Regions from separate parts of the Pelorhabdus rhamnosifermentans genome, predicted to be linked through region 2. Evidence: riboswitches for the same ligand, from Rfam matches in the RefSeq annotation. Region 2 holds a riboswitch; the other holds the start of a gene.

Region 1 (9,171 bases), on a different contig from region 2:
GATCCATAGCTGTCTTTTATTTGCATAGTAACACTCTTGATTCTTCGTACATAAATTATAGGGAGTTGAATAATGATTTTTAACGAAATAAGGAGGTTGTATTTCATGGGAGTTTTTGCAGAAATACGCAACGAAAGGCTCATCAGAGAGCTTCAACGCGAGCTAAATACAGATGTCGTGTTGTTTGGCATTGATGGTTTTGCCTTTTTTGGCAATTTGCAGGCAATTGAAGATTGCCGCATCGCCGTACTTGCTCCAGCCATAAATTCTAATACAGATTTTGTCCAAATTCTCGGCCCCAGTGAAATCGTTCTTGAACAATCCTTTAGCCGTGTCGACCTTTGGACTATTGTTGGCAAAGCAACTGCAATATCAACAGATCCCTTTCACGAAGATAGCCCAACCACAACAACGTCCTGCACAGGCAGCATGGATCGTGCAGAAACATTAAACAGACAAGAAAGCCATTTGTTAATCAGGCAGTTATGCTGCAGCATTGGTGACGAAGTAGCCATCACAACGTTAGGCGGTTTCTGGTTTGAAGGTATTCTTAGCACAGTTGAAGATGAACTGGCAATCCTAACAGCAGAAACGATTGTTATTCCTGGTAAAAGTACAGATCTGACTGGTATTCGTTCTGTCGTAGTAAACCTTGAAGCCATCACTTCCATTTCTGGTAGCTAAATATCGGTAACGAAAACTAAACTACACATATGGCAAATTGAGCTTGTAAAAGACCCGGTAAAATACGGGTCTTTTTTTATAAGATTTGAAAAGGAGATTCAAGCATGCTCATTGCTACAAAATACTATGGCATCGTAGGATCTGGAGTTACTTCACCCCATTTATTTCGCGCCAATAACAAAAAATTTTATGTCGTAAAACTACAAAATAATCCCCTCGGACCCAAAGTATTAGTCAATGAATTGTTGGCAACTAAGTTTGGTAAACTCATGGACCTATGCTTTCCATCGGGAGACATTATCAAAGTTACTGAAGAAACCTTGCAGCAAAATCCGCGACTCAGAACATCAGGGGCACAGGCTGGACTTCATTTTGCCTCCCAATTTATTCATCACACAGAATATATGGAGAAGCAACACTTGGTCAAGGCAATAAATAAAACACAACTTGCTGGCGTCATTCTATTTGATCACCTGTTTCATAATGCCGATCGAACAAGTAACTATAAAAACCTCTTAATAAAACAACAAGAATCAGGATATAAAATATACGCCATTGATAACTCGCACTTATTTATTTATGGCAATTGGACGGAACAACTTCTTCAACGTTTGAGTATGAAAATAAAAATTTACTATCATTATTCCTATGGATGGTTACTCAGATACTATCTTACCTTTCAGGATTTTTCCCCCTATCTTAAAATTGTATCAAAGATTAGCAATGCTCAAATCGAACAACTTGTACAGGAAATTCCTCATGAATGGCTACCAGATGAACAAGAAAAACAGGCGCTAATTGATTATATAAAACTCCGACGCAATACACTGGAAGAACTTTGGAAAAAGTTAGGCAAACATATTCCGCTAGATCATCGTTAGTTTAGAATTAAGAGTAACCTAGAATATCGAATCAATAAAATAATATTAAAAAAAATATGTATAAAACTTATTGAAACAAGGAATTACTAGTAGTGTAAATTTTCTCCTCTCCCATATTGGCGGCGCAAGCCGCCCCTTTTTTATGATATTTAATTATGAAGGATAACAAAATCCGGGCCAAAACGTTCTAACAGTGTTTTTTGCAGTTCATGACTGACTGCTTGACTATGAATCAACTGCTGCGCAGCAGAACGAGCCTGAAGAAGGATGGCTACATCTGTTACGATATTGGCAATTTTTAAGTCAGGCAAGCCATGTTGCCTCGTTCCAAAAAACTGTCCTGGTCCTCGCAGTAACAAGTCCTTTTCAGCAATCACAAAGCCATCATTTGATTCAGTCATGACCTTCAGCCGCTCCAAGGTCTCGGACTGTTTATTATGAGCAATTAAAACACAATATGACTGATGACTGCCCCGGCCGATTCTTCCCCGCAATTGGTGAAGCTGAGACAGTCCAAACCGCTCAGCCCCCTCAATCACCATCATGGTAGCATTCGGAACATTAACACCTACTTCAATAACAGTTGTTGCCACAAGCAAAGAAAGCTCATTTTCATAAAAAGCCTTCATGATGGCATCCTTTTCAGTCGCCTTCAATTTGCCATGAATCAAACCACAAGCAATTTCCTTTAGATATCCTGCCTGAAGCTCCTCAAAAAGCTGCACAGCAGCTTGTGTATCAATTTTATCAGACTCCTCTACAAGTGGACACACAACATAAGCCTGACGCCCCGCTTCTATCTGGGTTCTAACAAATTGGTAAATAGCAGCGCGTTTTTCAGGACCACGCAAAAAAGTACGAATGGCCTTTCGCCCGGGCGGCAAATGTGTAATAAGAGACACATCCAAATCGCCATATACAGTCAAGGCAAGTGTCCGCGGAATCGGCGTAGCTGTCATAAACAGTACATCAGGCTCCTGACCTTTTTCCTGCAACCTGGCCCGTTGATTGACCCCAAATCGATGCTGCTCGTCTGTTACCACCAAGCCAAGGTGCTCAAATTCAACAGCTTCCTGAATTAAGGCATGCGTCCCAATGAGGATATCAATCAAACCCGTTCTCAGCAAATGGCAAATTTCTGCTTTTTGTTTTTTCGTTTTACTGCCTGTAAGAAGACCCAATTTAATACCAAGCGGAGCAAATAGTTGTGCTAGCGTATGATAATGTTGCTCAGCCAAAATTTCCGTAGGCGCCATAAAAGCTCCCTGATAGCCATTTTCAACAGTCTTAATAAGCGCCAAAGCAGCAATGATCGTTTTACCTGATCCGACATCCCCTTGCAGCAGACGTTGCATTGGTTGACTATCTTCCATATCCGCTTTAATATCCTTTAAAGCCGCCTGTTGCCCCGCCGTTAATGTAAAAGGCAGCTCCACTAAGACTTGTCGGCTCATGTCACCGTCTACGCCATGCTTGACTCCTGAAAAAGGACGCTGCTTTTCTGATTTTATCTGTAAAAGTGCTACTTGAAGCAAAAAAAGCTCTTCAAATTTTAATCGTTCGATTGCCTGTTCTAACAGTTGCTGCGTAGCTGGATAATGAATATGATAGAAGGCTTCTGATCGTCCCATAAGCTTATTTTTGTCTACAATTTCTTCAGGTAATATTTCATCGATGATAATATTTAAAGCAAAAACTTGCTTCATTAACTGTCGCAACATATTTTGTGACACATTCTCACCTAAATGGTACACAGGCAAAATGCGTCCTTCAAATACATCGCCCTCATGAATTACTTCGACTTCGGCATTCGTTATTTTAAGATTGTACTGACGTTCTACCTTGCCATAAACAACGACAGTCAAACCTATTTTAAATTTTTTTCGTAAAAAATTTTGATTAAACCAAACGAGTTCCACTGCTCCCGTATCATCCCCAACAAGCACATTAAGAATAGACAGACCACGACGGACTTGTTTAACTGTAACAGCTAAGACCTGGGCTTGAAACGTCTCACACTCTCCAACTACTAATTGTCTAATGGACTTTAACATGCTGCGATCTTCATAGCGAGCCGGAAAAAATTCCAGCAATTGTCCCACAGTCCCAAGTCCTAACTTTAATAATTGAGCAGCTTTAGAAGGGCCTACACCTTTCAAATACTGGATCGGACTATTCCAATCGAGCACACAAATCACCTCAAAAAATTCTTGGCCAAAATTTATTTTTTTTGCAGCCTCTCACAAGCATTTAATTCTTTTAACAGATCATCAATATTAATTTGATGTGTTTTTGCTCCGCGTTCAATCACTTCCAGATTAGCCCCCATACAAGTGCTACAGTTCATTCCATGTCGTTTAAAAACAGCTTGGGACTCGGGATAGCGGCGAAGAATATCAACAATGGGTGTATCACGTTTAATCATGATTTTCACCTCTTTACTGTAATAATTAAATATTTTCCCCTTTAAACGGCAAAAATCCTGCTAAGTGCTTGCGCGTTGATACCATTCTATGCTAAAATACTTATGTTTAGTAAAGGGATGTCTCGTCCTTTTAGAGGAGGTGGAATAAATGGCAAACTTATGTGAAATTTGTGGTAAAGGTGAACGTAGTGGTAATAACGTCAGCCATTCCCACTTAAAAACAAAACGTACATGGAAGCCGAATATTCAAAGAGTAAAAGGCGTTATGAACGGAGAAATTCAGAAAATCAATGTTTGTACTCGTTGTCTTCGTTCTGGTAAAGTTCAGCGAGCAATCTAAAGTAAAAATACTAGGACATCAAGCCCTTTATTTTTATGGCTATTTTAATAGTAAAAGCCTCCTCACATTGAGGGGGCTTTTACTATTAAATTTAGACGAGTCTGGCAGCACTAATCCCCAACCAAGTAGCCAAAAATCCCAGGATGAGGTTTAAGCCAATATTATAGACAGACACCATCAGATCTGCATCTTCCAACAATCGAAACGTTTCATAACTAAATGATGAAAACGTCGTAAGTCCGCCGACAAACCCCACAGTAACAAGTAATCGCCAATAAGGACTGACAATCAAACGTTCCGTTGTCACAGTCATAAATGCACCAATAATAAAACAGCCTATAACATTTACAATCAGCGTTCCGTAGGGAAATCCAGCTCCAAATCGCTCAGCAGCCCAATTCGAAACAAGATATCGTGTGATTGCACCAACACTTCCTCCAATTGCTACTAACACTATTTTCAACATATTTTAGCACCTCATTTTGAGCAAATAAAATCACTCCCGCACAGGCGGCTCCGTTCCATATTTAATGACTTCAACGTCGTCAATTGTTACCAAACCTTTTTCTAACATTTCATCTAGATAAGGTAAAAGCTTGGCAATATACTCCTCGCTATCAATAATTTCAACAAGTATCGGCAAGTCACTTGATAAGTCCACAATACTCGCTGTATGAATTCGTTTATCCGCGCCATATCCCATGAGACCGCGCAAAACAGTGGCTCCTGCCAAATCCAATTCCTTCGCTTTTGCCACAATGGCATGAAACAAAGACTGACGCTTCCAGCGGTCGCCCTCCCCAATATAAATACGCAATCTTTTAGCTTGACTCGAAATTTTAGGCATGCGCCTTTTCCTCCTTTAAAAATTCAATCTATTTATTTTATCATCTTTATATGATTTTCAATATAAAAAATAGACTCCTACCAATACAAAACGTATGGTAGGAGTTATTACTATTTTGCTTCTTCTACTGCTACCGCTACGGCAACGCTGGCGCCAACCATGGGATTATTCCCCATTCCTATCAATCCCATCATTTCTACATGGGCAGGAACAGAAGAAGAACCAGCAAACTGAGCATCAGAGTGCATTCGCCCTAGTGTGTCTGTCATGCCATAAGATGCCGGACCTGCTGCCATATTATCTGGATGCAGCGTTCTTCCTGTACCTCCGCCGGAAGCCACGGAGAAATACTTTTTACCTTGCTCTATACACTCTTTTTTGTAGGTCCCTGCTACTGGATGCTGAAAACGCGTTGGATTGGTTGAATTACCAGTAATCGATACATCTACCCCTTCTTTAAACATAATCGCAACGCCTTCCATCACGTCGTCTGCACCATAACACCGGACACTAGAACGTTCACTTGAAGAATATTTTAGTTCTTTTACAATTTGCAGTGTTCCTGTATAATGATCAAAATTTGTCTGTACATAAGTAAATCCGTTAACACGAGAAATAATTTGCGCTGCATCTTTTCCCAATCCATTGAGTATGACACGCAATGGATTTTTCCTAACCTTATTGGCAGACCTTACAATACCAATCGCACCTTCTGCCGCAGCAAACGATTCATGTCCGGCTAAAAAAGCAAAGCATTTTGTTTCTTCTTCTAATAGCATCGCAGCCAAATTCCCATGACCTAATCCTACCTTCCGACTATCTGCAACAGAACCAGGAATGCAAAATGCCTGCAAACCTTCACCTAATGTTTGTGCAACTTCGGCAGCCTTTGTATTGCCTTTTTTGATAGCAATCGCTGCCCCAAGAGTATAGGCCCAACATGCATTATCAAAACAAATCGGCTGAATTCCTTTTACGATACTCTGAACATCAATCCCCTTGTTATCACAGAGTTTTTTGGCCTGTTCCAGTGATTCTATCTTATACTCTTTCAGTGTTTTGTTAATACTGTCGATACGTCGTTCGTAGCCTTCAAACATAACCATGATTGTTCCTCCTCTATGTATTTATTCGTGTCTGGGATCAATAACCTTCATTGCTTCATCAAAACGTCCATATTGGCCTGTTGCCTTCTGCAGCGCCTCGTTAGCATCCAGGCCTTTCGTAACCATTTCCATCATTTTCCCAAGATGCACGAATTGATAGCCAATAATTTCGCTATTTTCATCCAGCCCGATCCGAGTCACATACCCTTCCGCCAAATCCAAATATCTTGGCCCTTTATCTAATGTACCATACATGGTCCCAACCTGACTTCTTAATCCTTTGCCCAAATCTTCCAGGCCGGCTCCGATAGGTAGTCCATCCTCAGAGAAAGCCGTCTGGCTTCTACCATATACAATTTGAAGAAACAGTTCACGCATGGCGGTGTTAATTGCATCACAAACCAAATCAGTATTTAATGCTTCTAAAATGGTTTTACCGGGAAGAATTTCAGAAGCCATTGCTGCGGAATGAGTCATCCCTGAACAACCAATGGTTTCAATTAATGCTTCTTGAATGATTCCGTCTTTTACATTGAGAGTTAACTTACAGGCCCCTTGCTGAGGCGCACACCAACCCACACCATGAGTTAAACCACTTATCTCTTTTATCTCTTTTACCTTTGTCCATTTGCCCTCCTGCGGAATGGGAGCGGCCCCGTGATTTGGACCTTTAGCCACGATACACATGTCTTTGACTTCAGTTGAATAGTTCATCTTTTCTCTCCTCTCTGCTAACAAACAAATGCCTCAACTTCCCAAAAGTATCAAGTCAAGTAAAATAAACAAACTCCTACCAACAAAGTGGTAGGAGTCATTACCGTTTGCACGGAGTCTAAGGCGAACTCCATCGCCATTATGTCAGATACATCCTTATTATACCAGTGACTTTTTACAACCGTCAATACAAATAATTGGATAATGTACTTAATCATCGCGGCGATATTCTCTCTCAGACATCGAGCATCCTTAATGACTCAAATTAGGCTGCCATCCTTGACATCACTGAAACTCTGATTTTATTAAAAAACATTGGTTAATAGCAGGAATGTGTTTTGAAAAGTAGAATACTGTAAATACTAATTAATTAGTTTTAACAACATACACGATGTATGTTACGTAACCTGAAGGTTATGATAAATTATAGTTGATATCAATTTAATATTTGTGAGGACTGATGCCATGAAGGTTGTTTCCTATGATGGGAAAACTTTGCATGGCTTTTTCATTACCTATTCACCTAGCAATGTAACAAAATGATGAAAAAATGTAAGATGAATGAATCACTTTGCACTTGATTTTAATTTAAGGAGGTTTTAATAATGCACATTCCTGACGGATATTTAAGCCCATCTACTTGTGCAACTTTAGGAATAGTTATGCTGCCAGTATGGTACCACGCTTCGAACAAATTGAAAAAGACTTTGTATGTGTCCCGGATTCCTCTTTTAGCAATGGGCGCAGTTTTTTCATTCTTAATCATGATGTTTAATGTACCCATTCCCGACGGGACTACCGCACATGCCATCGGGGCTACTTTAATCGCAATTATTTTAGGCCCGTGGTCGGCGGTGATTACAATGAGTGTAGCCTTGGTTATTCAGGCCATCGTTTTCGGCGATGGTGGAATATTAGCGATTGGAGCCAATACTTTTAATATGGCGTTTGTTGCACCATTTGTCGGATACTATGTGTATCGATTTATTAGCAAAAATGCGCTGCCGGGATCGAAGCGACAAATCATGGCGGGTGCCGTTGCTGCGTACATTGCTATCAATATTGCAGCATTGGCAGCTTCTATCGAGTTTGGTATTCAACCTCTTTTATTTACAGAACCAGACGGCACACCATTATATTGTCCTTACGGTCTGAGTGTAGCTGTACCGGCGATGCTCTTAGCTCATCTTACAGTAGCAGGGTTTGTTGAAGGAATTGTGACTGCAGCAGCTTTAAAATTTATTGCCATTCAATCTTTGGATGCCATGATTTCTCAGCCTAAAATTGGCAAGGAGGCATAACCTTATGTACAAACATTATTGGCTAGGTCTAGTAGTTTTAGCCCTCATTTCACCGCTGGGACTGTTAGCTGATGGCACGGCCTGGGGCGAGTGGGACGGTGATAAATTAAAAGAAACGTTAGGCTTTGTTCCGCAAGGCATGGAGCAGATGGGGGATTTATGGCAAGCTCTGTTTCCCGATTACAGCATGAAGTTTTTGGGGGACAGTACATTTAGTCAATATGTCGGATATATATTTTCCGCTATTATTGGCGCAGTGATTATTTATGCGGTTATATTGCTTATTGGCAAACTACTACTACAGCAAAAACACAATTCTATTTGTCAAAATAAACAATCCTGAAAATCAGGGTAAACGACGTAGCAAGAATACTCTCAATCATAGAATAATAAGCTATGATTGAGAGTATTAGTATGTCAAGGCAAATTGAGGTTAATAAGTTCCTATAACACTAGAAGCAGAACTTATTAACCTCAAAATATCTTTTATATTTTGTTATAATTTCTCTGTCCTTAATGCATCATATGATGAGATGCACGTGGAACTTCATTTTGCAATGCATTCCATGATTCGTTTGCTCTATCAACGAAAAGTTTACGGACGGCTTCATTTTCTCCCAATCCATGGATATACGTTGACACATGGAATCCTGCTTTTTCCAATACTGATTTATGAGATTCCGGCGTATTACCCGCCATATCATTATTAGCATGATCACCAGCAACCATCATCATTGGAATCAAGGTAACATTTTTTATGCCCTTTTCTTTCAGTTGAGAAATAGCCGTTTCTAAACTCGGCCATCCTTCGACAGTATAGATGAAAATATTTTTCATGCCAAGCTCATTCAAGCGTGCCTGCATAACAGAATA
Region 2 (23,061 bases):
CCTGATCCCGATTTAGTATCAAAAAATGTTTTTGAAGTAGAAAAGTTAAAAAACTTATCCGCCATTTTTAAAGATATGTTAACAAAAGATCAAGGATTTGAAAGTTATCATTATAATGGTAAAGACATGCTCACTGTTTATCAAAAGATCCCAGCAACAGGATGGGTTTTGGCAATAAATGTACCGGAAGAAGTTGTCTACCAACCCCTTATCAAATTGAAATGGTCGCTTAGTATTGTTGCCGCTCTATCCATACTGTTTGTAATAGGAATCACTTTTATGATGTCAAAACGTATAACTAAACCAATGGAAAACCTGACTAATCAAGTTAAATTAGTTGCCAATGGTGACCTTACTGTACAGGTAAAAGTTAATGGCCAAGATGAAATTGCATTGCTTTCGCTTAGCTTTAATACGATGGTACATAATTTGAAAGAATTGATATTACACGTTAATCATAACGCGGAAAATTTGGCAGCATCTTCAGAGGAACTAACTGCTAGTGCCGATCAATCGGCCCAAGCGGCTAACCAAGTTGCTGGCTCCATTACCGATGTGGCCAAAGGAGCAGAACAACAACTTGCCGCAGCCAATGAAACAGCAGTGATTGTGGAGCAAATGTCAGCTAGCATCCAACAGATTGCCATCAACGCCAATGAAGTGGCGAAACAATCATCCCATGCAGCTAACAAAGCAAACGAAGGTAACGAGTCAATAGATAAAGCGGTAAACCAAATGGCCAATATTGAAGAAACCGTTACTACCACTGCTAAGATGGTAACTAAATTAGGTGAAAGTTCTAAGGAAATCGGTCAAATTGTAGACACGATCTCAGGTATTGCCGGTCAGACAAATTTGTTAGCCTTAAACGCCGCTATCGAAGCAGCACGAGCGGGTGAACAGGGACGCGGCTTTACTGTTGTAGCAGAAGAAGTACGTAAACTGGCCGAGCAGTCAGAGGAGGCAACCAAGAAGATTGCTGAACTAATTAATGAAATTCAGGGAGATACAGATAAAGCAGTAGTAGCCATGAACAATGGCACACAGGAAGTTCGGCTAGGAGCGAAAGTAGTCAATGCTTCTGGACAAACCTTCGAAGAAATATCGACTGTAATAATACGTGTATCTGACCAAGTAAAAGAAATATCCGCTGCCATCGAACAGATGGCTATAGGCAGTCAACAAATTGTGGGTTCGGTAAAACAAATCAATGAACTAAATAAAAAAACAGCTGGAGAAGCACAGACAGTATCAGCTGCAACCGAAGAACAATCTGCATCCATGGAAGAAATTGCGACATCCAGTCAATCACTTGCTCGCTTAGCAATGGATCTCCGCGAAGCTGTCAGCAAGTTTCAAATTTAATTATCGACTCCCCTGTCAAATCGACTTACAGGCAACATATCCCTTGTATTTCAAGATTCCTGCAAAGCGAAATTGCTTTGCAGGAACTTTTTTATACTAGCCCCAACCAATGCTAATAAGTAAAAATAAAGAGAACAAAGACTCCTAATAATATAATCGTAAGCCCGAATTCCTAATCAATTTGTCCCATATGATTACAAACTTCTTGATAAAAAACTTCAATATTATTAAGAATGGCACTCATAAAGCTTCATGCGCCTTTGCCTTGAATCTCCCAATCCAGTTATATTTTCCTGCTCCGAGGTTTGCCATTCTGAGTCTGGTATTAGTATGCCATGAGAACTTACCCATGCATCAATCTCAGGCTGCTGGCTATTCCCAGCACCTATCATTATGTAGCGTAATTGTCCGCTAGCTATTAGTTCTTCCAACTCTGCCTCATTTAATATTTTTTCTGAACCACCAAATCCGCCATATGTCATTACTGGTTGCCCAGTATTAAGGATTATTGGTGAAGCAGTATGGGCATTAGGGACCGCTATAATATACTTTTCTCCGTTTCTATGCAACAAAAGGAAATTCTCTAGTTTGCCAGTATTGACACCTGTAAAATTCATACCCCATTGCACGTTGGATTGTCTCGACTGAGGATTTAGGTCAGGCCCCGCAAAGGGAAAAGCCGCATTGCCTGAACCGTATAAGACTGGAGTAAGCGACCAAGCAAAAGGGGCAATCATTATACTGATGATACCAACAATCATAGCAAAGGTATTCGCCCTGTTTCTTTGTACTTTGCGCATGGTTGCTTTCCAACCTAGCAGCAAAGTTGCTAAAACCCCTCCCCCTATAACCGTTGGCAACATCCAAGAACGCCATTCATTATATCCTGCAATAATAAAAACTTGAACTCCAATAGTCAAAACGATAGCAACCGGCAATAGATATCGGCTTTTCCCGACACCTGTTGACCACCAATCCGCAAGAATACTATAACTAATTCCAACTAAAGCAGCTATCGCAGGAGCCATCATCACCAAATAATATCTATGTGCCCCTTGTGCTATACTGAAAAATATTACTTGAGGAATAAGCCAGCAACCCCAAAATAGCATCTTCATCCTAGTTTTTTCAGGTAATGCATTCCTGCGAAGTTGATAAATCGCAACAACTAACCCAATCAGCGCAAATGATAGTAACCAACTAATTTGGCCACCCATTTGATGATTAAAAAGTCTAAATGGGCCAGACAACCCAGTTTCCCCGCCCGTTTGTCTCATATTGCCAGTTTGTATATTTGGAGCTGCATACCTTCCTGAATTACTCACCCGCCCCGTTCTTCCTGGCCTCCTATTTCCCTGTCCTAAAAAATGACCAAGGCCATTGTACCCAGTTGCAAGCTGAAACTCTGAGTTAGTTTCGCTACTGCCAACATAAGGACGTTCATCCGGTGAAACGTTGTCCACTGCAATAAACCAAGGTAAGGAACTAACTATCAATACCATGGTAGCGGCAAGAAGATGAACAGCTTTTCTTTTGTACTGTCCATGTTGGGTAAGAAAATATGTAATATAGAAGGCTGGCAAAATCATAAACGCTTCAAGGCTTTTTATGTTAAATCCAACACCAATTAAAAAGAAAGCGAGCAAAAGCCTTTTTAAACTCAACTCTTCAGTCGCCGGCAAAAATACTAGCACCGAAAACATTAGTGTCGTAACAAGCAGTACATCAATTGTATTATTACGGCTTGCAGCAACAAAAATTGGAGTAAGTGCAAGTACAAGTGCCGATATTAACCCTGCCCATTCGCCATGGTATCGTTTTACAATAACATAGATGAGATATACAGATGTTACACCACCTAATGCTTGTGGAAGAATTATACTCCATCCTTGGAACCCAAAAATCTTCGCACTTAGCGTCTGTAACCAAAATCCAAGAGGCGGTTTATCAATAGTAATAAATCCACTTGGGTCAAAAGAGACAAAGAAAAAGTTATGCCAGTTCATCATCATACTTTTGACTCCAGCAGCATAATAAAGATTAGCCAACCCTTCCTGCCCTAACCAAAGAAAGTGCAAGAGAAATGATAGTATTACAATTAGTATAATTCCTATTTGCCTCAAAGTTTACCTCCATAATTTAAGTTAAAGGTAGGTATCTTCGCCAATATCTACTATTCCCAATAGCAACCAAACACTACGATCTAGGCACTGACTGCAAATACCTCATCATTATGCATACTCTACTATAAAATTGTGACAAAACCATGACACAACTGACGCTTAAATATTTACGGAGTATTATTTATAAAGTGGTCGCTCGGAGATATCCAAAGGCGAGATACGATTTAGGAGGCATTATACTTTTTATTTATTTTCTTTATTCTTACATGAATCTACAAAATCAATGAAATATCATACAAACAATAAAAAAAGAATATAGTAGTGGCAAGGCTCAGAATCTCTAAGTCTTGCCACTACTATATTCTTAAATGGTGCGCCGAGACGGTTCGAAAGTCCGGCACTTTGTGTCAAATCCGGTTATAACCTCTGACACTTAAATTAATTATTACTTTCCAGTAATAATTTTTCCTACATCATTAGTTATATCTAATCCGCCATAAACAACATTATCTTTAAACAAAACAGATTTTAACCCTTTGGCATCAGCTACCGATTTAATTGCGGCCATAATTTTGTCATTAATAGGTCCCATAAGTTCTTGCTTCTTTTCGTCAAGATCTTGTTGCATTTTTTGATAAAGTGCTTGCTTATCTTGATCACTCATATTAGCACTTTGTGTATCAAAATCACTTTTGGCCTGTGTAACTGCAGCATCTAGGGTTTGCTGTGCTGTTGCCGTTTCAGGAGCCTGTGATAATAAAAGTTGATAATCCACAACACCCAATTCATTAGAAGCTTTATCAACATACATGGCGCCAAGTCAACTACTAAATACCCTAATAAAACATCAAGAAAAATCCGTCACATTGTTATGGCTCACTGACCGCATTCGAATGTGGCTTTTTCTACACCACAGTTGTAAATATTTTGAGCTAATGAATTTTCAAGATGATAAGAGATATTTAATATAAATGTTATATCGTTGACGATACGAAATAGTTAAGTTATAATTATTTTAAAATGACGGCGATGGAGTTCGCCTTGAAACCCGTATAAACGGTAATGACTCCTACCACTTCGGTGGTAGGAGTCTATTTATTTTACCGCCGAAAAAAAATATATAAGGCTTTTCATTATTACCAGACAATAAGGCGATGGAGTTCGCCATAACTCCGCTCAGACGGTGATAACTCCTACTTGATTCATACATTTTAAACAAATGAAAAAAGGAGGTCGTCTATTATGGAGCAGAATTTTGCAATTGCAGCGCAGTGGGTATTTTTGGCGCTGGTTAAGCCGCCGGAATTTAGTTCCAGTATTGATGAAGTGGATGAGTTTTACGCGGACGGTGAAAAGCATTGCCGTCCGCTTTTAGAAAAAGCGGCAGCTTATGGTGAAGAGCAAGGTCTTACTGTGCAAACGGAAATGCTGCATGGCCATCCGGCGGAAAGTCTGGTTCGTTATGCTGCTGACCGCAAGGCTGATTTAATTGTAATGGGAACGCACGGTATGGGCGGTTTTAAAAACCTTGTTATTGGCAGTGTTGCACAAAAAGTGGTCACCTATTCCAAAGTGCCGGTGACGATTATGAAATAGCGCTGGTTATCGCCCAATTAGCACAAGGGAGTGGGGTATATTGCTTGCTGCCGGATTGATTTAATTTTTCAATTGAGCTAGCAAAGACAAAGGGAGTGGAGAAAATGATTTCTATTCAATTACCAAATGGCAGGCAATATGAATTTCGCCATGTTGTGTTTGATTATAACGGCGTATTGGCTGAGAATGGACGTGTTTCAGAAGAAGTGCGGCGGCTGCTGGCCGAACTGGCATCGAAGGTTTTTGTCGTAGTGATTACAGCTGATACCTTTGGCACGGCTCAGGAAGAACTAAAGAACGTACCGGATGTGGAACTAATTGTTTTACCGGAAGATAAGGACGGAAAAGAAAAGGCCCGCTATGTCCAGAAATGGGGAGCGGATACAACGGCGGTTGTCGGTAATGGTGTCAATGATCAGCCTATGTTCTTTATTGCCGGATTGAAAATCTGCGTGTTAGGAGCAGAGGGAGTCAGCGGCGGCATCATGGCAGCAGCTAATATTGTAGTGCCATCACCAGAAGACGCTATTAAACTGTTCTTAAATCCTATGCGCCTCAGTGCGACGTTACGGTCATAAAAAAGCAAGAGGCAGCAAAGAAGCAGATGGTAAAAGATGCATAGTGATATCATTATCCTAGGTTTAGTCAGTCTGTTCACAGATATATCCAGTGAAATGAACAATGATACTTTCTCTACGGAGACAATTGCTCTGGCTTTTCCATGCATAAAAGCCAATTTTCAAGGCATAATATAAACGTAAATTTTTCTCTCTCCAACCAGGGCCAATTAGGTCCTGGCTTTTTGAATTTAATCCATAGTTTTATAAAAGATAACATCGGGAGATGATGTTATGAGTATGCATCGAGATAGTACAAGTGAATGGTCTAAGGAAAAACAATCATTAAAGACTATAACTACTTCCAAGCCTTCTAAAGTCAATCCACCCATTCTCGATCGGAAATCCACAACATTTCTCTTTCCAAACTAGGGCTCAATGAGTCCTAACTAATTTTTATATCAGCCCTTCAATCTCAGCTGTTTAGTATATTTGCGTGATATCCGTTAAAGCTTCTGACTGACAACAAGGAACTTTTATATTAACAACGAAATAATTTATTGCTTGATATATATACAGATCTTTAATGGAGGGGATTGACTTGATCGGACAAATCATCGTGACTGTTCCACAGGCAAAGCAGCTAATTGCGCAGGCCATCCTTCAGCTTCCTGAAGTAAAACACGCATTGGGGCATGGACAAGTGGTTTTAAAATCTGGTACTACAGTATCAGCTCTAGCCGAAATGCTGGGTGTCCCACCAATGCGACTTGGCGGACGAATTGTGCCAGACGGTGCCCGCGGACCGCGGAAGATGGCGGATGCACCTCATATAGCCGTTGTAGAACAGGGCGAATGGCATAATGCGGACAATACCTTGCCCGAAGAAATCGTTAAAATGGGACCCAATGATGTCTTCATTACTGGGGCCAACGCACTTGACTGTTATGGCGTCGCTGGACTTCTGGCCGGAGTGGAGGGGGGCAGCGTTGCCGGAAAATCACTGACCGCCCTGTGGACGGAAGGCATTCCGCTAGTTATTGCTGTAGGCATGGAGAAACTTATTTCCGGTTCCATAATTGAAATATCAAAGCAGACAGGCCGCAAACGCGTGGACAAAGCAATGGGGATGGCCGTTGGTATGATCCCTCTAGTGGGCCACGTAGTTACTGAAAGGGATGCACTTGAAATTTTGACTGGCGTAAAAACAACTGTAATTGCCGCTGGAGGTATCAACGGTGCTGAGGGAGCAACCATGCTGCAGATTGAAGGTGAACGGAAACAAATTGAGAGTGTTTTTGATCTTATCGTCGCGTTAAAAGATGTACCGACTTGTGGCAATATCGAAAGCCGCAAGTCTTGTGAAATTGGTGGCCCTATGTGCCCTGTTCATGTTAATTGTCTCTACAAGCAACAAAATAAATAATTATCTAGAAATGATTAAATTCGAACCCAATTAATTCCAAAGAAAAATAAAAAGAGACAAAGACTCACAACTGTGGTATAGAATAAGTTACCACACAAATCCAAACACAGGAAGTGAGTCCATGTCTCGTACATCCATTTTATCAGATGATGCAACAATCCACAATTTCATTTCAAAATTACATTTGCCACTCTACTTTTCTCAACTAGTAAATCGCCATATTGCCGATTTTGTCGCTGGTGCAAGGTGACTCCCACCTTTATTATTCATGACGATACGATTTCTAAGAAGACTAAGCCTTCGTCACAGGCCATACATCCAATAGAAGCAACAGATTTCCACTTTTCTCATCTTGAATGTAAAACGATATGGGGCCATCAATTATTATGGGACTATGCTTGCTGCAGGATCATTGACGCTGCCCTAGCATGCTGTAGTCTTATTTTGTTGGCCAAAAGATGCATTTTTAAACCCGAAATGTTTGTGAACTTTTCTCTGTACCGACATGAGATTAGATACAAAAACAGCTTTGGAATACTATAACAAAAGATGGCCCATTGAAACTTTTTTCGCCAAACCAAAAGCAATCTCGGGATCAGGCAGGTTAAAGAGTGCCTAGGTGAACTATAATTTGCCATGTGTAAATATTTGTTAGCACTTTTAATCATTGCTTGTTGTAATTTAGAATCTTACATATTTATCATAATCGTTAAACATCAAATATTTTGCGACTTCATCCTCTTCTACTTCCGGAAGACGTGATTTAACTTCATAAAACCGATTGTCTACCCTATCATCATTCGTTGTCGAAACTTCAAATAATGCAATATCACCAGTTCCCGGAACACCTTGCCATTGATGATATTGTCCAGAGCTCAAAGTTACACTTTGTCCTGGTTCAAGAAAAACCTCTTCACCGGCTTTAATTTTTATAATTTTACCATCAATAGGAACTTCTACATCGGTATCATTGAAATCTTCATTTTCATTTGAATTATATAAGGTTATTTTTAACGTGCCACCACCGCGGTTAATAACGTATTCCATTTTATACCAATGAAAGTGAAACGGTAAAATCTGTCCTTCACGAACAAATAATAGTTTTTCACAATATGGTTTTGGATATTTGTTTTTTTTGTTAAAATTACCATTGCGAAATGTAAATATCGTTAATCCGATATGTTCAAAATCGTTTTTTCCAAAATCAGTAACATCCCATCCCAACATATTGTCAACGAGTTCACGTTGGTCTTCTTTTAAATTTCTCCAATCATCAGGTGTATAGTAAGCGAATGGAGGCAGGGGAAATTTTAATTTTTTAGCTTTTTTGATCGTATATTCAATAATATTATTTATTTCTGACCGTTTCATTTGTATCTCCTCCATAACCACCATGTACTAAAGCAAGTTGCTTATGTCCACTTATAAAATATTGGCCGATAACATGAAATATGCTAAAATCAAATACTTTATCGCACTTTTTATATAAGATCATTGGTAATGTTTTTTCGTCAACTTCCGCAATCATATCGGCATTAAAATGCAGCTTATGTTTTAAAATATCTCCATTTTCACTTGCGTCGATTAGATTAAATACGTATATAGGGCAATATCTTTAAGCTCAATATTCATCACAATCTATATGCAGGTTCTTACGAACCTGCATATAGATTGCAAAATTCCGTTATAATTAAAATATTTGCTTTCAACCAGAAATCTTAATGCTGGATAAATCTAAGTCCTCTTCCGTATCATCAATTTCTATTTCTTCTGAAGGTTTCCTCTTTAATAACTGAATAAGAACAGCAAATACGCAAGATCCAATCAATAAACTTAATAACCATAAACCAGGATGACTAATTCCTGGAAGTGCAAAGAATCCACCTGCCGGAACTGTAGAAGAACAATCCCAATACATCGTTAAGGCACCATCAACTGCAGCACCAACCCCTGTACATATAGTAATACGTACTAAATCGTTAAGAATAATTGGATATGATCCTTCTGTAATCTGACAACACCCCATTAAGAATGCCGATTTTAAAGCATCTACTTCTTGTTGAGAATACAAATCTCGCTTGAGTATTCTGCTTAAAAAGTAGCCAATTGTTAAACCAAAAGGAGCAATCATAGAAGCCGAAATCAATGTGGCAATAGGTGCACCAATCCCTTCTGTCATAAAGCCAAGTACAAAGACGAATACGACTTTGTTGATAGGTCCACCATAGTCAATGGCAGATAATGTGCCCAGAATCAAACCAAGTATAATAATAGAACTACCACCTTGTAGACTAATGAGCAGCGTATTAATACCATCTGTTAATGCAATAATAGGAACACCAACAATATATTCCATAAATAATCCGACGATGATAGTCGTTAAGAGTGGCAATATCATTTGTGGAACTATACCCTCGGCAAAACTAGGAACTTTAATTACTTTTTTTAGCCAATTTACTACAAAACCACCTAAATAACCAGATAATAATCCGCCTAAGAAACCAAAGCCATTTGCTTTACACAGTAAACCTAACAGAAATCCTGGTGCAATACCTGGACGATCAGCAATAGAATATGCAATAAAAGTAGAAATGAAAACTGGCAATAATCCTAATCCATCTCCACCTAACGTTGTCAATGCATCAGGAATAGAGAATCTCCCTCTATAGTCCGTTATTGTATGACCCCCACATATATTTCCAATTACCATCAACATGCCAGCTGCACATACATAAGGTATCAGGTAGGATATGCCAGTCATCGCATGTTTTTTCAACTGTAAATCGTGCATATATCCATCCTCCCTTTTTCCTATTTTTTTACAATTCCTTGCATTTTATTAAGTAAGCCCATTGTAGAATGTATAACTACTTCTGTAGGAACTTCTATCATTTTTTTCCCGGTAAACCGGTCCTTTCCCTTGATGTTTATATCAACAGCGAGAACTACAATGTCAGCCTCTTTAATCTGTTCTGGTGTTAATTCATGTTCAGTTCCAATCGTACCCTGTGTTTCCATGTGAATTTCATGTCCGACTTTTTCTGCAGCTTTCATCAGCTTTTCTCTTGCAATATATGTATGAGCAATTCCTGCTACACAAGCTGCTACACCAACAATTTTCATTTTCTACCTCCTTTTGTATGACTTACTGCCATCTTTTTATTTTTATAATTTAAAATATTTTACTTTATCTAGGTCGTTAAACAATGCCATTTTTTGTTCAATAGTATCACGGCAGGCACGAATACAAGACGGATAGATAACATTTGGTTCACGTTCCAAGCCCTTTTCGGCCAGATATTTTTGTACTGCTGTCATGAAACTGAATTTGATATCACTAGAAATATTAATCTTGGAAATACCTAGTTTTACAGAATCGGCAATTTCTTTATCTGGATTACTAGATCCACCATGTAATACCAAGGGTACATTTACTTTGTTTTTGATTTCAGTAATAAGATCCAGTTTTAATTTCGGAATAAATCCTTTTGGATAAATTCCATGGGCGGTACCAATTGCAATAGCTAAAGAATCTACACCAGTTTTTTCAACAAATTCTTTTGCATCCTCTGGATTTGTATAGGTAATTTCGGTTGTGCCATTTTCGATAGAATTACCCGTGTTGCCAATCGTACCTAACTCTCCTTCTACAAAGACTCCAACTGGATGTGCTGCTTCTACTACTTTTTTCGTCAAAGCGATATTTTTTTCAAATGACAAATGTGAACCATCAATCATAACAGAGTTAAATCCTATTTGAATTGCATGAATACACTGTTCATAAGATGAACCATGGTCTAAGTGCAACACCATAGGAATTTTGGTGTGGTTCGCTTCGTAAAGGACACTTGCAATAAAACTATCACGCAAAAAGCTCAATTCATCTGGATGAATTGCCATAATGACAGGGGCCTGTTTTTCTTCTGCGCTTTCCATCATAGCAGTTAATAGTTGTCCAGTACCTGCATTAAAGGCAGGTACTGCAAATTTGTGTTCCTGTGCTACTTCCAACATTTCTTTCATTTCGATTAACATAATTACAACCTCTTTTTAAATGAATTGTAATAAACGAGTTTCTAAAATTTTCTTCAATAATCTTCTTTTTATAAATTGCTATCATTGTATTTGCTGAGATAACAAGCGAATCACCTCCTTTTTATTTTGGGTAGTGAGTAATTTTTTTAACATTTCATCATCCGCTAAAGCAGTAGCTACTTGAGATAACAATTTAACATGAACTGTTGTTTTATCCACATTTCTAACTGCAAACAAAATAACAATATGTACCGGTAAATCATCAAAAGATTCCCATACCAAATCGTTTTTTGTTCTGCCAACTGCTATAGACGTTACGCATACGGCATCTGACTTGCCATGCGGAATTGCAATATGCCCGCCAATACCTGTCTTTCCTTCTGACTCACGGAGATAAACATCCTTAACGAATAATTCATCGTTGCACACTTTTCCTTCCTTATAAAGTCTATCTGTAAGTTCACGAATAGCCTCATCCTTAGTAGTAGCTTTCATGTCCAGATCAATTAAGTTTTCATTTAAAATCTGCTCAATTTTCATTGTCATCCTCCTTAATTAAATTGCGTTCACAATATGTCTGCCAAACATTTCTTACTTTTAAAATATCAATCCTATTGAATAGAGCACTAACTAAAATAATAGGGATGTCTTTTTGTATTTTCAGTTGAATAGTTGTTAATATTAAATCTATTTTTTCATTATCTAAAACTTGTGCAATATGATTTGCTGAAATAGTACCAACGATCTCCCATTCAGGAAAAGCATTTTTTACTCTATTTTTGAGTAAGTGTGATGTGCCTACCCCCGAAGAGCAAACAATTAATACACGTCTTACAGATGGTTGCTTTTCTAAAGAAGCTTGAAAATAAATTACAATATAACTAATTTCATCGTCGCTTATATTCCGTAAATCAGAAAAGATTGTCTGTTCGGCAAGATTTCTCCTTACAATTTCAAACATAATCGAAAATTCTTTTTTTATTTCTTGCAAAAGTGGATTACACACAGAAATATCATATTGTACTCTTTTCAGTAAAGAGCGCATATGCAAAAACAAATTTTGCTGCAAGGCAACATCATTAATAAAATCAACATTTAGATTTCGAGAAACATTGTGGATTAATTGAAAAGTTATTTCTTTTTCTTTGGAATCTTTAGGAGTTATTCCCATAGTGAACTGTTCGCTTACTTCCATACCACAACCAGAAGAGATTAAATATTGGTAAATATAAAATACTTCAATTTCAGGTACTTCCAAATTAATATAAGTATTAATTTGTTGAATAATATATTGTGCAACTTGGAATATTTGCTCGTTTTTTATTTCAGTATCTTTTTCTTGTAAAATTTCGTAATCAGCTTTAAAACTACTATTTCGTAATCGCTTAATCAAAATAATCAAATGCGTGAAGATATTTATACAATATGGATCCTTAATACTGGCATGTAACATATTTTCAGTATCGTTGAATAAGTGCCCAACAAAATCAAGATCTTCATTGGAAATTTCTTTAAATATATAATGATAGCCCTCTCTGTCTAAATTAAGGTTTCCTTGAAAAAAGCCTGGCAAATACTCAAAAATATGCATTAACATTTTACGTATGTCTTTTTCTTTACCATTTATATAAGTTCCCTTATGAGAACGAATCATAGTTAATTTATATAACCCCAGTTGTTTTTCAATACTATTTAAATCATTTACAATAGAAGCATTACTAACATAATAATATTCAGATAAACTCTTTATTGATGTTTCTTGTGGTGATTGCAGCAACAGTAATATTAATAAATTTTTTCTGCGTTCAGCAGCAGTCATTCCTAAAAAGTGATTTTGCCGATAATCATCCATATTATTATGATTTATTATATTCAAAGAAGATAACTCGATTCGAAAACCTTTACCTTTACTTTGTTTGATAACATCGTTACCCATTTTCTTTTTTATTGATACTATGTCGCGATAAATTGTTTTTTTAGACACATTCAAAAAATCAGCTAGTCTGTCAGCAGAAACATAACCATCGGATTTTGCTAAAAAAGTAAGGCTTTTTGTTTCTCGTGTTGTTAAGCTTTCCAATATCATCACCTCTTTATTTGTGAAATTAATAGTAGTTTAATCTTGTAAAATATAAATTTTATGTTTTTCGCACTTTACTTTATATACGTTTTATTCTTAACATATTTTTATTGTAGCAATAGCATTATTGTTTGAAAATACTAAATAATGTCCATAATTAGCAGACACTTTTAAATGGACAGGTCAAAAAATAGACATAAAGTTAAAGATTTTGTGATTCAAATTCTTCTGAGCTTGGCCATCCTAATGCAGAGTGTATGCATTTAGTATTATAATAGGTTCCAATATATTTAAATATTTCCATGCGGGCTTGTTCGAAATCGTTGTAATCTGCATCCTGAACAAGCTCTCGCTTTAATGTGCGGTAAAAAGCTCCATAACGGCATTGTCATAAGTGTTACCTTTACGGCTCATACTTTGCTAGTGGCCATACCGTTTAAGTACAACCTGAAATCTTTGTAAAGTGAAGGAGGATGGAATTTTGAATGTACCGAGACAAAACGTTTCAGGCGCTGTGATTCAAGTACTCCCGGAATACTAACTCATGGAAGAATGTTTGCTCCGGCCATTGGCATTGCTGAAGATCCGGTTACAGGTAACGCAAATGGTCCTCTGGGTGCTTATCTTGTTAAACACCAATTAGTTCAACATAATAGCTCAATTTTCAAATTTAAAGGAGAACAAGGATCAGTAATTGGTCGCAGTGGTATCGTAGAAGTTCAAGTAGATATTGTCAATGGTTGCCCATTTAAAGTAAAAATGGGTGGACAAGCAGTGATTGTTTTTGAGACTGAAATTAATCTAAAATAAGACTTTGATTTGCGGATGGCGCAATTCCTATCAGTCTGCAACTGTTAATATAATTATCTAAGATAGCCGCTCCCTATATCTGTAAATCATTTGAATTTGATTGTTGGAGGCGATCCTACCGTAAAATGCACAGAACACCTGATTATAATCCGATAGTTTATGACCTAACAGAAGAAAAGCATCAACCCCTGATTTTACAAGAATTGATACCATTTTTCGCCGTTAAAGGTGATACGTTTCTCTCCGATTGATCTTAAACAGCAGTTCTGCACAATGTGAATAAGCTGCATAACAAAATACAAGGTGGCAGATGGGGTCTCAGTGGCGGAAAATGTTCCTCTGTTTTTGTGCGCCCTTTTTTCTCCAATTACATTATATGTAATTGGAGAAATTGCAAAAGGAACAAAAAAACTGTCTCACCAGCGATAATTTATATCGCTAATCCGACAGTTCTTCTTGATCATATGCATTATTTCAATTCCACAAATTGTACTATAAATTGGGTCCATCAAATAAATTACTCCGATAATAAATGGCTTCGGCCACATGAACGCCTTCAATTAATTCACTTTGTGCCAAATCGGCAATCGTGCGAGACACTTTAAGAATCCGCTCATAGACTCTGGCACTTAAGTTAAGTTTTTGAAAAGCCTGTTTCACTAGCTTCTCTGCTTCAACAGAAAGTTGACAGGTTTTTACTACCTGTTTATGACTCATCGCACCATTGCAAAAAACGCCCCACTTCGCTAAACGCTGCCGTTCCACTTGACGGACTTCCTCTACACGCTGACGAATAGTATCTGAATTTTCTGCCTACTTTTTTTTTGTCTAGCAAGTCCTGATAATCAAGACGCGCTACAGGCAAATGAATATCAATCCGATCCAATAACGGGCCGGATATTTTTTTTGTATAACGTCGAATATCCGCGGCTGAGCAGCAGCAGGTCCCGCTGGGGTCACCAAAAAATCCGCACGGACATGGATTGGCTGAACTGATCAGTAATATTTGCGCGGGATAGGTCACCGTGGCATTCACGCGGGCAATGGTGACTTGTCCGTCTTCTAGGGGCTGACGAAGGACTTCCAATACCGTACGGGGAAATTCCGGCAATTCATCCAAAAATAATACCCCATAATGACTTAAACTGACTTCACCGGGGCGGGGAATACGCCCACCGCCAATCATACCAATTGCTGATGTCGTGTGATGCGGACTACGAAAGGGCCGCGTTCTCACAAGTCCCCGTACATGATCCATCATACCACTAACACTATAAATTTTAGTTACTTCCAAAGCCTCTTCATTTGTCATTTTCGGCATGATAGACGGCAGAGCCTTGGCCAGCATCGTCTTACCTGCCCCTGGTGGTCAAGATATGTAAGTAAGATGAAAAATGTTCACTGTACAAAGACTTCTCCTTAAACCACATGCAAAGTTATCAACTACAAAGAATTTACAATTAATCTTCCAACATAAAATTCCAAGTGTTATCACGACCTACCCAATTCTAAAGCCGCCAGTCGGCCTATCCATCAAAAACTCCTCTACATATATTAAACGCGTTGTCTGTCTCCCTTGTTTCATGTGTGCACCTTATTGTTTTATCAGAATACATTTATCTACCTCAAAATTAACCGGCCTTAACTTTAAAAAAAGCCCGTACTACGTCCTTTATTCCCCAGACAAACTCTTGGGTGGTTGTTTATTATCAATTATTATTGCCTGCTTATCCTTAAACTCATCAGCAAAAAAAGTAAACAAACCATCTTGCGATTTCTTAGTGCGACACCCCCTTCGTCTTTATTGTACCTGCAATCCTTTACCTACTACACTGAACCAATAATGCATCTTTAGCATATTATGTAGTATACATTATTGCATAAGAAGGGAGGCTTTTTCTTTAATGAAATACAGATATGAGCTACCTGAAATGATAACCCCGGTTGAACCTTCTTGGCTGAAAAGATTAATATCAGTTATGGGAATGGAAGTAGTAGTTGAGACAACCCGCAATTCATTGTATGGAAAGTTATTGGAAGTGGAACACGACCACATAGAATTGCAAATTGGACATAGGGTAACTTTTATACGTTGCCAACAGATTATTAGTGTTATGCCAATTCCGCGGTGTTAAATAAAAGATCCCTATATTTCGCTTAGTCGATATAGTCGACTCTTGAGTCAAATTTGATAAATTTTAGGAGGCAGGTATTCTGCACTACTCATATAGCCCAAAATGCTGTGACCTAGCAAAATGGGAATGTTCTCTTTAATACTGAAAGCATTAGGTGACGAAAATCACGACCGAATGTTCTACCAGTATTTACTAAGTATTGTCCCTGATTAGGAACATTATGTGATCATAAAATCGATCAGAGATGATGAGATTAAACATTTTAAGATGTTCCGTATGATTTACCAGGATGACATCGGTCTGTTTCTTCGCCTCCCCTGATGGAAGTAGCTCACTTCTCAATCTCGCTTCTAATTGCAGAATATAAAATGAATAATATTGCAATTCATCCCATCATATGTACGAGGAGGGATTTTGGGCTATGATAAGCAATCCGTTTATTGCAAACGTCAGCACAACTTTCTTCAGACGAACTTGTCCAGGCACTCCGCGCCGATGTCGTGGGCGAATATGAAGCGATCATTGATTACGAAGCACACGCAATGGCCACCCAAGACCAGCGCGTTAAACAAGCACTATATTAAATAGCCGATGAGGAACTGAAACATGTTGGATAGTTAGAAGAGTTAATTACTCTGCTTAACCCAAAAGAAGGGCAATTAATACAGCAGAGTAAACCAGTCATCCAACAACAAAATCAAAATTCCGGTCAAACCATGCAGCTAGGCTCAAATATGTCCAACCAGCTTACCCAATAGAAGTCTGAAGGATCAGCCAACATTATTAGTTGCTGATCCTCCTTTTCAGCATAATCAATGAAAGGTTGAAAGCCCGTTAGATGTTAATTAATTTCTCCGAGATACTTGGCAAACGACACTGGTCTTTTTAAGTATGCTAATACTGGCAAGAACTCTCGGAAAAATGCAGGTAGGTCAACTAACCTTTTATTCTGCCGTCATCATAAACTATCACTTTTTCTACCAATGCAAAATATAGGTCAATATCAAATTCATTTATTGGCTCAGCTTCAGTTATGATTCTAGTATACTGTTTTGCTTTATAGCGTCGAAACAGATTACCGTTTTCCCACAGTTCTTGGCATTTGTCAAAAAAGTAACCCTTGTTTTCAATCAGTGCATAAACACATTTATAAATGCATGATACAAAACCCTATCGTCGATATACTTGCTGTTACAACCATTTTTGCCTTTCATAACATATTTACCATTGCACCGCCAGATAATCCTTCTGAGCCTTTCATCGTTAGAGTTCCATACCTTCCGTCCAAAAATCTGACCGCAAGATCCGCATATGACTCTGCCTGCAAAGGGATTATCTGTTGTCGCGTATTAATCATGGCCCACTCGGTGATTTGACTAGGCTCGTAGATTCGCTAGAATCTGCTTAATCTTTTGTTTGACTTCAGCCATCAATTGACCCGACTCCCGCACATAGACAAAACCACGAGACACTAAATCCGGTCCGGCTACAACACAGCCGCTCTCCTTATCGATTGTTACGACCACAATGAAAACACCGTCTTGGGATAATTTGCTGCGATCACGAAGAACGATGTTACCGACATCCCCTACCCCCAAGCCATCAACAAACGAACCTTCTTGCCACATTTCACCCCTTAACATAATCTTGGTAACGGATCTCCCTCAAGCATTGGCAAAATGCGTTGACCGCCCAAGGAAGTTTTTATTATAACCATTCCAGGTAATTCTCGCTCCACTCTGCCAATAATGCTAGCATTCTTTCCTTTTTCTAAACAGTGTAATCTATGTAGTATATCTTCAGCAGAATCAGGTGCTACAATCGCCACTAGTTTGCCTTCATTTGCAAGATAAAGCGGATCCATGCCTAACATTTTACAAGCCCCTTTAACAACAGGGGAAACAGGCAGTAGATTTTCTTCAATTTTAAAGGTCAAACTACTCTGTTCTGCAAGTTCATTAAGCGTTGTAGCTACCCCACCCCGGGTTATATCCCGCATACAACGCAATTTATTTCCATATGCAAGCAAAGATTGTGTTAGCGGTAAAAGACTTGCACAATCACTTTCAATAGGAGTATCAAAAGCAAACTCCTGCCTTCTAGTTTTTATAACTAATCCATGCTCCCCAAATTGGCCGCTAACAATAATCACATCTCCTGGACAAATATTTGCAGGATGTAAATGAATATGACTGGGAATAATTCCGATGGCAGAAGTATTAATAAATATTTTATCAACTGAACCTTTTTCGACTACCTTCGTATCGCCAGTTACAATCTGAACTTTCGCATGATTCGCTGCTAAAGCCATCGAATCCGCTATTCTCCGTAAATCATCTATCGAAAAGCCTTCTTCCAATATCATACCCACACTCATATAATACGGTTTGGCACCACTGACTGCTAAATCATTAACCGTTCCATAAACGGCCAATTTACCGATATCGCCACCAGGGAAAAAAATCGGATTGATCACAAATGAATCTGTCGAAAAAGCCAGTTTTGTTCCTTTTATTTCAAATAAGGCAGCATCCAGCATCTGGTCAAGTATGATATTAGAATAGTTTTTTTGAAAAACTGTTCTGATCAACTCCTGCGTTTTTCTACCACCGCTTCCATGAGATAACTCAATTTTATCTGTTTTATCCTGCATTTTCTATTTTCCTTTCTGGATCTGCAAAAAAGAAGCTGCACAACTTCCCTCCTCAGATATCATACACGGTCCAACAGGCGAAGCGGGATTACAACGAGTTGCAAAAAGCGCGCACTCAATCGGCTCTTTTCGACCCTTTAGTATATCTCCGCATACACAATGAGTATTTTTTACAAGTGGCACTGGTAGATCATATTTTTTTCGTGCATCTAACCCGCCAAAGGCATCTCTCATTGCGTAGCCACTCAAAGGTACTATTCCTATTCCCCTCCATGTACAATCCACTAAATGAAAGTACTTTTCTACATATTTGCGTGCTATTACATTCCCCTTCTTCCGTACTGCCTGATACTGTATTTCAATTGTTGGCTGTTGCAATTGCTGTTGTAATAGAACCATGAATATTGCCTCTAAAATGTCAACCGGTTCAAATCCAGCTACCACGCACGGCCGCGAATAGTCTTTCGCGATAAAATTAAATGCATCGGCACCTGTGATAGTACAGACATGTCCAGGAAGTAAAAACGCATCTATTGACAACTCAGGATCTAATAATAAGAATCGCAGTATGGGTGGTACAGCCTTATGAAGTGACAATACAGAAAAGTTTTTAATTTCTTCCTTTACTACAGTTTCGATTGTAATTGCAGTTGTAGGAGCCGTGGTTTCAAAACCTACACTTAAAAGCACAATTTCACAAGAAGGTTTCTCTACTGCCAATCGTAAAGCATCATTGCTGGAATATATCACTCGGATATCGGCTCCATTCAGACGAGAAGACATTAAACTACCATCAGTGCCTGGCACCCGCATCATATCCCCGTATGATGCTAAAATTACATTGGGCAAATCTGCTAAAGCACAGGCCAAATCAATATCGGTTTCATCTGTAACACATACTGGACATCCTGGTCCTGATAATAAGGTTATCCAATCTGGAAGTACCTGCTTCATTCCGCTTCGCGCAATTGCCATAGTATGAGTACCGCAAACCTCCATGATTCGGATCGGAATTTTAATTGCCCAGATAGCCTTTAACAAATATTGTATATAATTAGGACTTTCTCTTCCTATATTATTGAACATTATCTAACACTCTTGAGATTTGGTTTAGTAATGCTTGTGTTTCGAAAAACTCTTCCTCCTCCATGGTTGCAATAGCGAATCCAGCATGAATTAGCAAATATCCGCCTTCACAAACATCCGGCGTCAATTGAATATTTATATTTACAAGATTCCCCTCTACATCAGACAAAGCCTTATCATCCCCCACTTGCACTACTTTGCCTATTACAGCTAGACACACGTTTGAAAACCTCCTCGCCAACTACAGCTTGCCCCAGAGACAATCCGCCATCATTTGTAGGAACTTTACGTTGTATATATACACGTAAATCATTGTTTTCAAGTACATGCATTATGTTTTTTAGCAACAATCTATTCTGAAACACCCCACCGCTTAATACAACTTGTTGACATTGCTTTTCACGACTTAAACGCATGGTAGTAGAAACAACCATGTCAATGATGGTGGCGTGAAATCTCCCACCTATAATCTCTTTGGAAATCCCCTTTTGCATATCAAATAATATTTCTTCAAACATATTCCTAACATTCAAATGGTAAGGATAGCAATTACCATCAAGTTCAAACCGGTACTTTCGACTGTCATTCAAACAACTAATAGCTTCTAAAAGCATAGCTGCCTGACCTTCATAATTCACCTTAGTACATACACCTAACAGTGCAGAAATTGCGTCAAATAATCTCCCACAGCTCGAAGTATTCCAAATACCAATTTTGTTGTCCAGCTGTGTCTGCATTGCTTTCAAATCCGTATTCATAATATGAGGTAGAACTTTTTGGGCTACAGTTGCTCCGTAATTGCCAAACATACTATACAAATAACTAAAAACTGTACGTGATGGGTCATAGACAGCGTCATCACCGCCTGATAACGGCAAATAGTCTAAATGCGCAAGCCGTTCAATCCCCCCGTAGTCTCCGTAGAAAAATTCAAATCCCCATATACATCCATCAGTTCCATATCCCGTACCGTCACAAATCACACCAAGCACAGCATCAGAAAGATTATTCTCCGCCATACAGCTTGCAAAATGGGCGTGATGATGCTGTACCGTAATAGAAAACATACCTTCCAGACTTTTGGCGTATTGAGTCGATATGTATCCTGGATGCAAGTCGTGAGCAATTATTTTAGGGTTGCTTCCAGTCATTTGTTTAAAACGCTCAATGGCTTCTAAATAACGCCTGTAGTTCCCATAATGAGACAAGTCCCCGAAATGTTGACTTATAAAAGCATGCTGTCCTTTTAATATACAAAATGTGTTTTTGAGATCGCCGCCGCAAGCAAATACATTGCTGCATTTTTTTTCAATTCTTATAGGCAAGGGGACGTACCCCCGTGCTCTTCTGTGAACCATAGTTGCTGAATTGACAACTGCTACAACCGAATCATCACAGCTATTTATAATTGGCCTATCATGGAGTAAAAAAAAGTCAGCAATGCCATTTAGTTTTTCTAAAGCTTCTTCATTATTATCTATTAGTGGTTCATCAGACAGATTTGCACTGGTTAACACCACTATTTCCAATTCATCATCAAACAATGAGTAGTGAACTGGAGTGTAAGGCAGCATTACCCCCAAAGTATTAATTCCAGGTGAAATATTAGCAGATAAGTATTTTTCTGATTTTCTGCCTAACAAAACAATCGGCTTTTCTTTGCTTTTTAAAATTTCCACCTCATGCTCACCGACCTGGCAATACTCCTTTACTACTTTTAAGTCACGGCACATTACGGCAAAGGGTTTACTATCCCGCTTTTTTCTATTGCGCAGACTGGCTATTGCCGCTTCGTTTAAGGCATTGCAGGCCAAATGAAAGCCACCAATGCCTTTGACTGCGATTATTTTTCCTCGCTTTAACAATTCATTCGCCAATCCGCAAAACTTTTTTCCATTACCATCAGCTAGCCATACATGTGGTCCACAGGCTGAGCAGGCAATAGCTTCCGTATGATATCTCCGGCTATATATATCGTGATATTCATGTCTACACTCAGGACACATAGTAAAGGTATTCATTGACGTATTTTCTCTATCATAGGGAATCATATGAGCCATCGAAAATCGCGGTCCGCATTCAGCGCAACTAATCATTAAATAATTATGTCTGCGATTCTTTATATCATAAAATTCTTTTAAGCACTTTTCGCAGATACCTGTGTCTGGAGACAATATAGTGCCGCTATCTCTATCATTTTCGCTTGACCGGATAGAGAAGCTTTTATATCCGACAACTTTTTTTTTACTTATTTTACATTTTTCGATTTCGGCCATTGGAGGTGCCTGGGTCATCAGATTCTCGGCAAACATTTTTAAATTTTCCGTTATTCCCTCAGCCAAAACAATTAAGCCAGATGAAGAATTAAGCACCCAGCCATTCAAATGATATTGTTGCGACAGACGATGCACAAAAGGCCGAAAACCGACTCCCTGTACAAGACCAAAAAGCTTAAATTCCCAAGCCTCACTGTTCATTCATCTCGTCCTTTTACTTCACTATATAACCAATGAGCCAGCTCGCATAGTCCTAATCCAGACGTCGCAGACACGGGAATAATCTGAGTACCGGGGTTAATACAGCCCATATCTTCTCTAAATTTTTCTAAATCAAAATCAGTATAATTTATTAAATCCAACTTATTTACGATAATCGCCTTCGCTTGTCTGAACATTAAGGGATATTTCCAGGGTTTATCATTTCCCTCTGTAACGCTTATCACCATTACTTTGGCATTTTCGCCAAGGTCAAATTCAGCCGGACAGACTAGGTTGCCAATGTTTTCTATGACTAATAGTTCAATATCTTTTAACGGTAAATCTGAGCAAGCCTTTTTTACTGTAGCTGCATCAAGATGGCATGCGCCTTCTGTATTGATCTGCACCGCAGGGATACCCAGTCTTTCAATACGTTCAACATCCTTTGTCGTATACAAATCACCTTCGACGACGCCAATGGTTATCTTTTCTTTTAATTCCTCAATGACTTTTTCTAAAACAGTGGTTTTTCCACTTCCTGGAACACCCATTAAATTAATAACATACACCTTATTTTTTTCAAAAAGCCCTCTGTTATTTTGGGCCAAAACTTCGTTTGCATCGAGCAAACCTGCCACTAAATCAAATTTAACCATCGATACGCCTCCTTTGTGTCTAATCGCCTTCATAGTAATCAATATACAATTCTTGTCCATTT

Evidence for each region. A riboswitch is a leader RNA that binds a small molecule or an ion and turns the genes downstream of it on or off. The one in region 2 is predicted to bind fluoride.
Region 1: another riboswitch for fluoride. It lies ahead of Ga0466249_RS06925 (iron-sulfur cluster assembly scaffold protein); the one in region 2 lies ahead of Ga0466249_RS11545 (universal stress protein).

The regions. Positions count from the first base shown of each region.
Region 1 covers NZ_JAHGVE010000004.1:172,397-181,567, reverse strand. The annotation lists gene Ga0466249_RS06965 (hypothetical protein) at 106-684, shown strand; gene Ga0466249_RS06960 (HipA family kinase) at 789-1,565, shown strand; gene recG (ATP-dependent DNA helicase RecG) at 1,715-3,754, opposite strand; gene Ga0466249_RS06950 (DUF1858 domain-containing protein) at 3,787-3,990, opposite strand; gene rpmB (50S ribosomal protein L28) at 4,139-4,330, shown strand; gene crcB (fluoride efflux transporter CrcB) at 4,422-4,796, opposite strand; gene Ga0466249_RS06935 (DUF190 domain-containing protein) at 4,827-5,177, opposite strand; gene Ga0466249_RS06930 (GGGtGRT protein) at 5,288-6,283, opposite strand; gene Ga0466249_RS06925 (iron-sulfur cluster assembly scaffold protein) at 6,305-6,997, opposite strand; fluoride riboswitch at 7,082-7,144, opposite strand; gene cbiM (cobalt transporter CbiM) at 7,603-8,298, shown strand; gene Ga0466249_RS06915 (PDGLE domain-containing protein) at 8,303-8,641, shown strand; gene Ga0466249_RS06910 (sirohydrochlorin cobaltochelatase) at 8,812-9,171, opposite strand, start outside.
Region 2 covers NZ_JAHGVE010000008.1:85,622-108,682, reverse strand. The annotation lists gene Ga0466249_RS11560 (methyl-accepting chemotaxis protein) at 1-1,365, shown strand, start outside; gene Ga0466249_RS11555 (ArnT family glycosyltransferase) at 1,593-3,377, opposite strand; gene Ga0466249_RS11550 (OmpH/Skp family outer membrane protein) at 3,934-4,299, opposite strand; fluoride riboswitch at 4,505-4,567, shown strand; fluoride riboswitch at 4,630-4,691, shown strand; gene Ga0466249_RS11545 (universal stress protein) at 4,731-5,084, shown strand; gene Ga0466249_RS11540 (HAD family hydrolase) at 5,189-5,662, shown strand; gene Ga0466249_RS11535 (hypothetical protein) at 6,243-7,067, shown strand; partial or broken gene Ga0466249_RS26605 (hypothetical protein) at 7,320-7,661, shown strand; gene Ga0466249_RS11530 (D-lyxose/D-mannose family sugar isomerase) at 7,749-8,438, opposite strand; gene Ga0466249_RS11525 (PTS fructose transporter subunit IIC) at 8,773-9,858, opposite strand; gene Ga0466249_RS11520 (PTS fructose transporter subunit IIB) at 9,879-10,190, opposite strand; gene Ga0466249_RS11515 (ketose-bisphosphate aldolase) at 10,233-11,102, opposite strand; gene Ga0466249_RS11510 (PTS sugar transporter subunit IIA) at 11,184-11,642, opposite strand; gene Ga0466249_RS11505 (BglG family transcription antiterminator) at 11,632-13,182, opposite strand; partial or broken gene Ga0466249_RS27780 (IS3 family transposase) at 13,385-13,543, opposite strand; gene Ga0466249_RS11495 (PhzF family phenazine biosynthesis isomerase) at 13,735-13,992, shown strand; gene Ga0466249_RS26600 (magnesium chelatase subunit ChlI family protein) at 14,485-14,757, opposite strand; gene Ga0466249_RS11490 (ATP-binding protein) at 14,699-15,340, opposite strand; gene Ga0466249_RS11485 (DUF2642 domain-containing protein) at 15,897-16,127, shown strand; gene Ga0466249_RS26595 (hypothetical protein) at 17,258-17,419, opposite strand; partial or broken gene Ga0466249_RS26590 (ribonuclease J) at 17,479-17,740, opposite strand; gene hypE (hydrogenase expression/formation protein HypE) at 17,764-18,780, opposite strand; gene hypD (hydrogenase formation protein HypD) at 18,784-19,866, opposite strand; gene Ga0466249_RS11465 (HypC/HybG/HupF family hydrogenase formation chaperone) at 19,856-20,086, opposite strand; gene hypF (carbamoyltransferase HypF) at 20,043-22,343, opposite strand; gene hypB (hydrogenase nickel incorporation protein HypB) at 22,340-22,999, opposite strand; gene Ga0466249_RS11450 (hydrogenase maturation nickel metallochaperone HypA/HybF) at 23,019-23,061, opposite strand, start outside.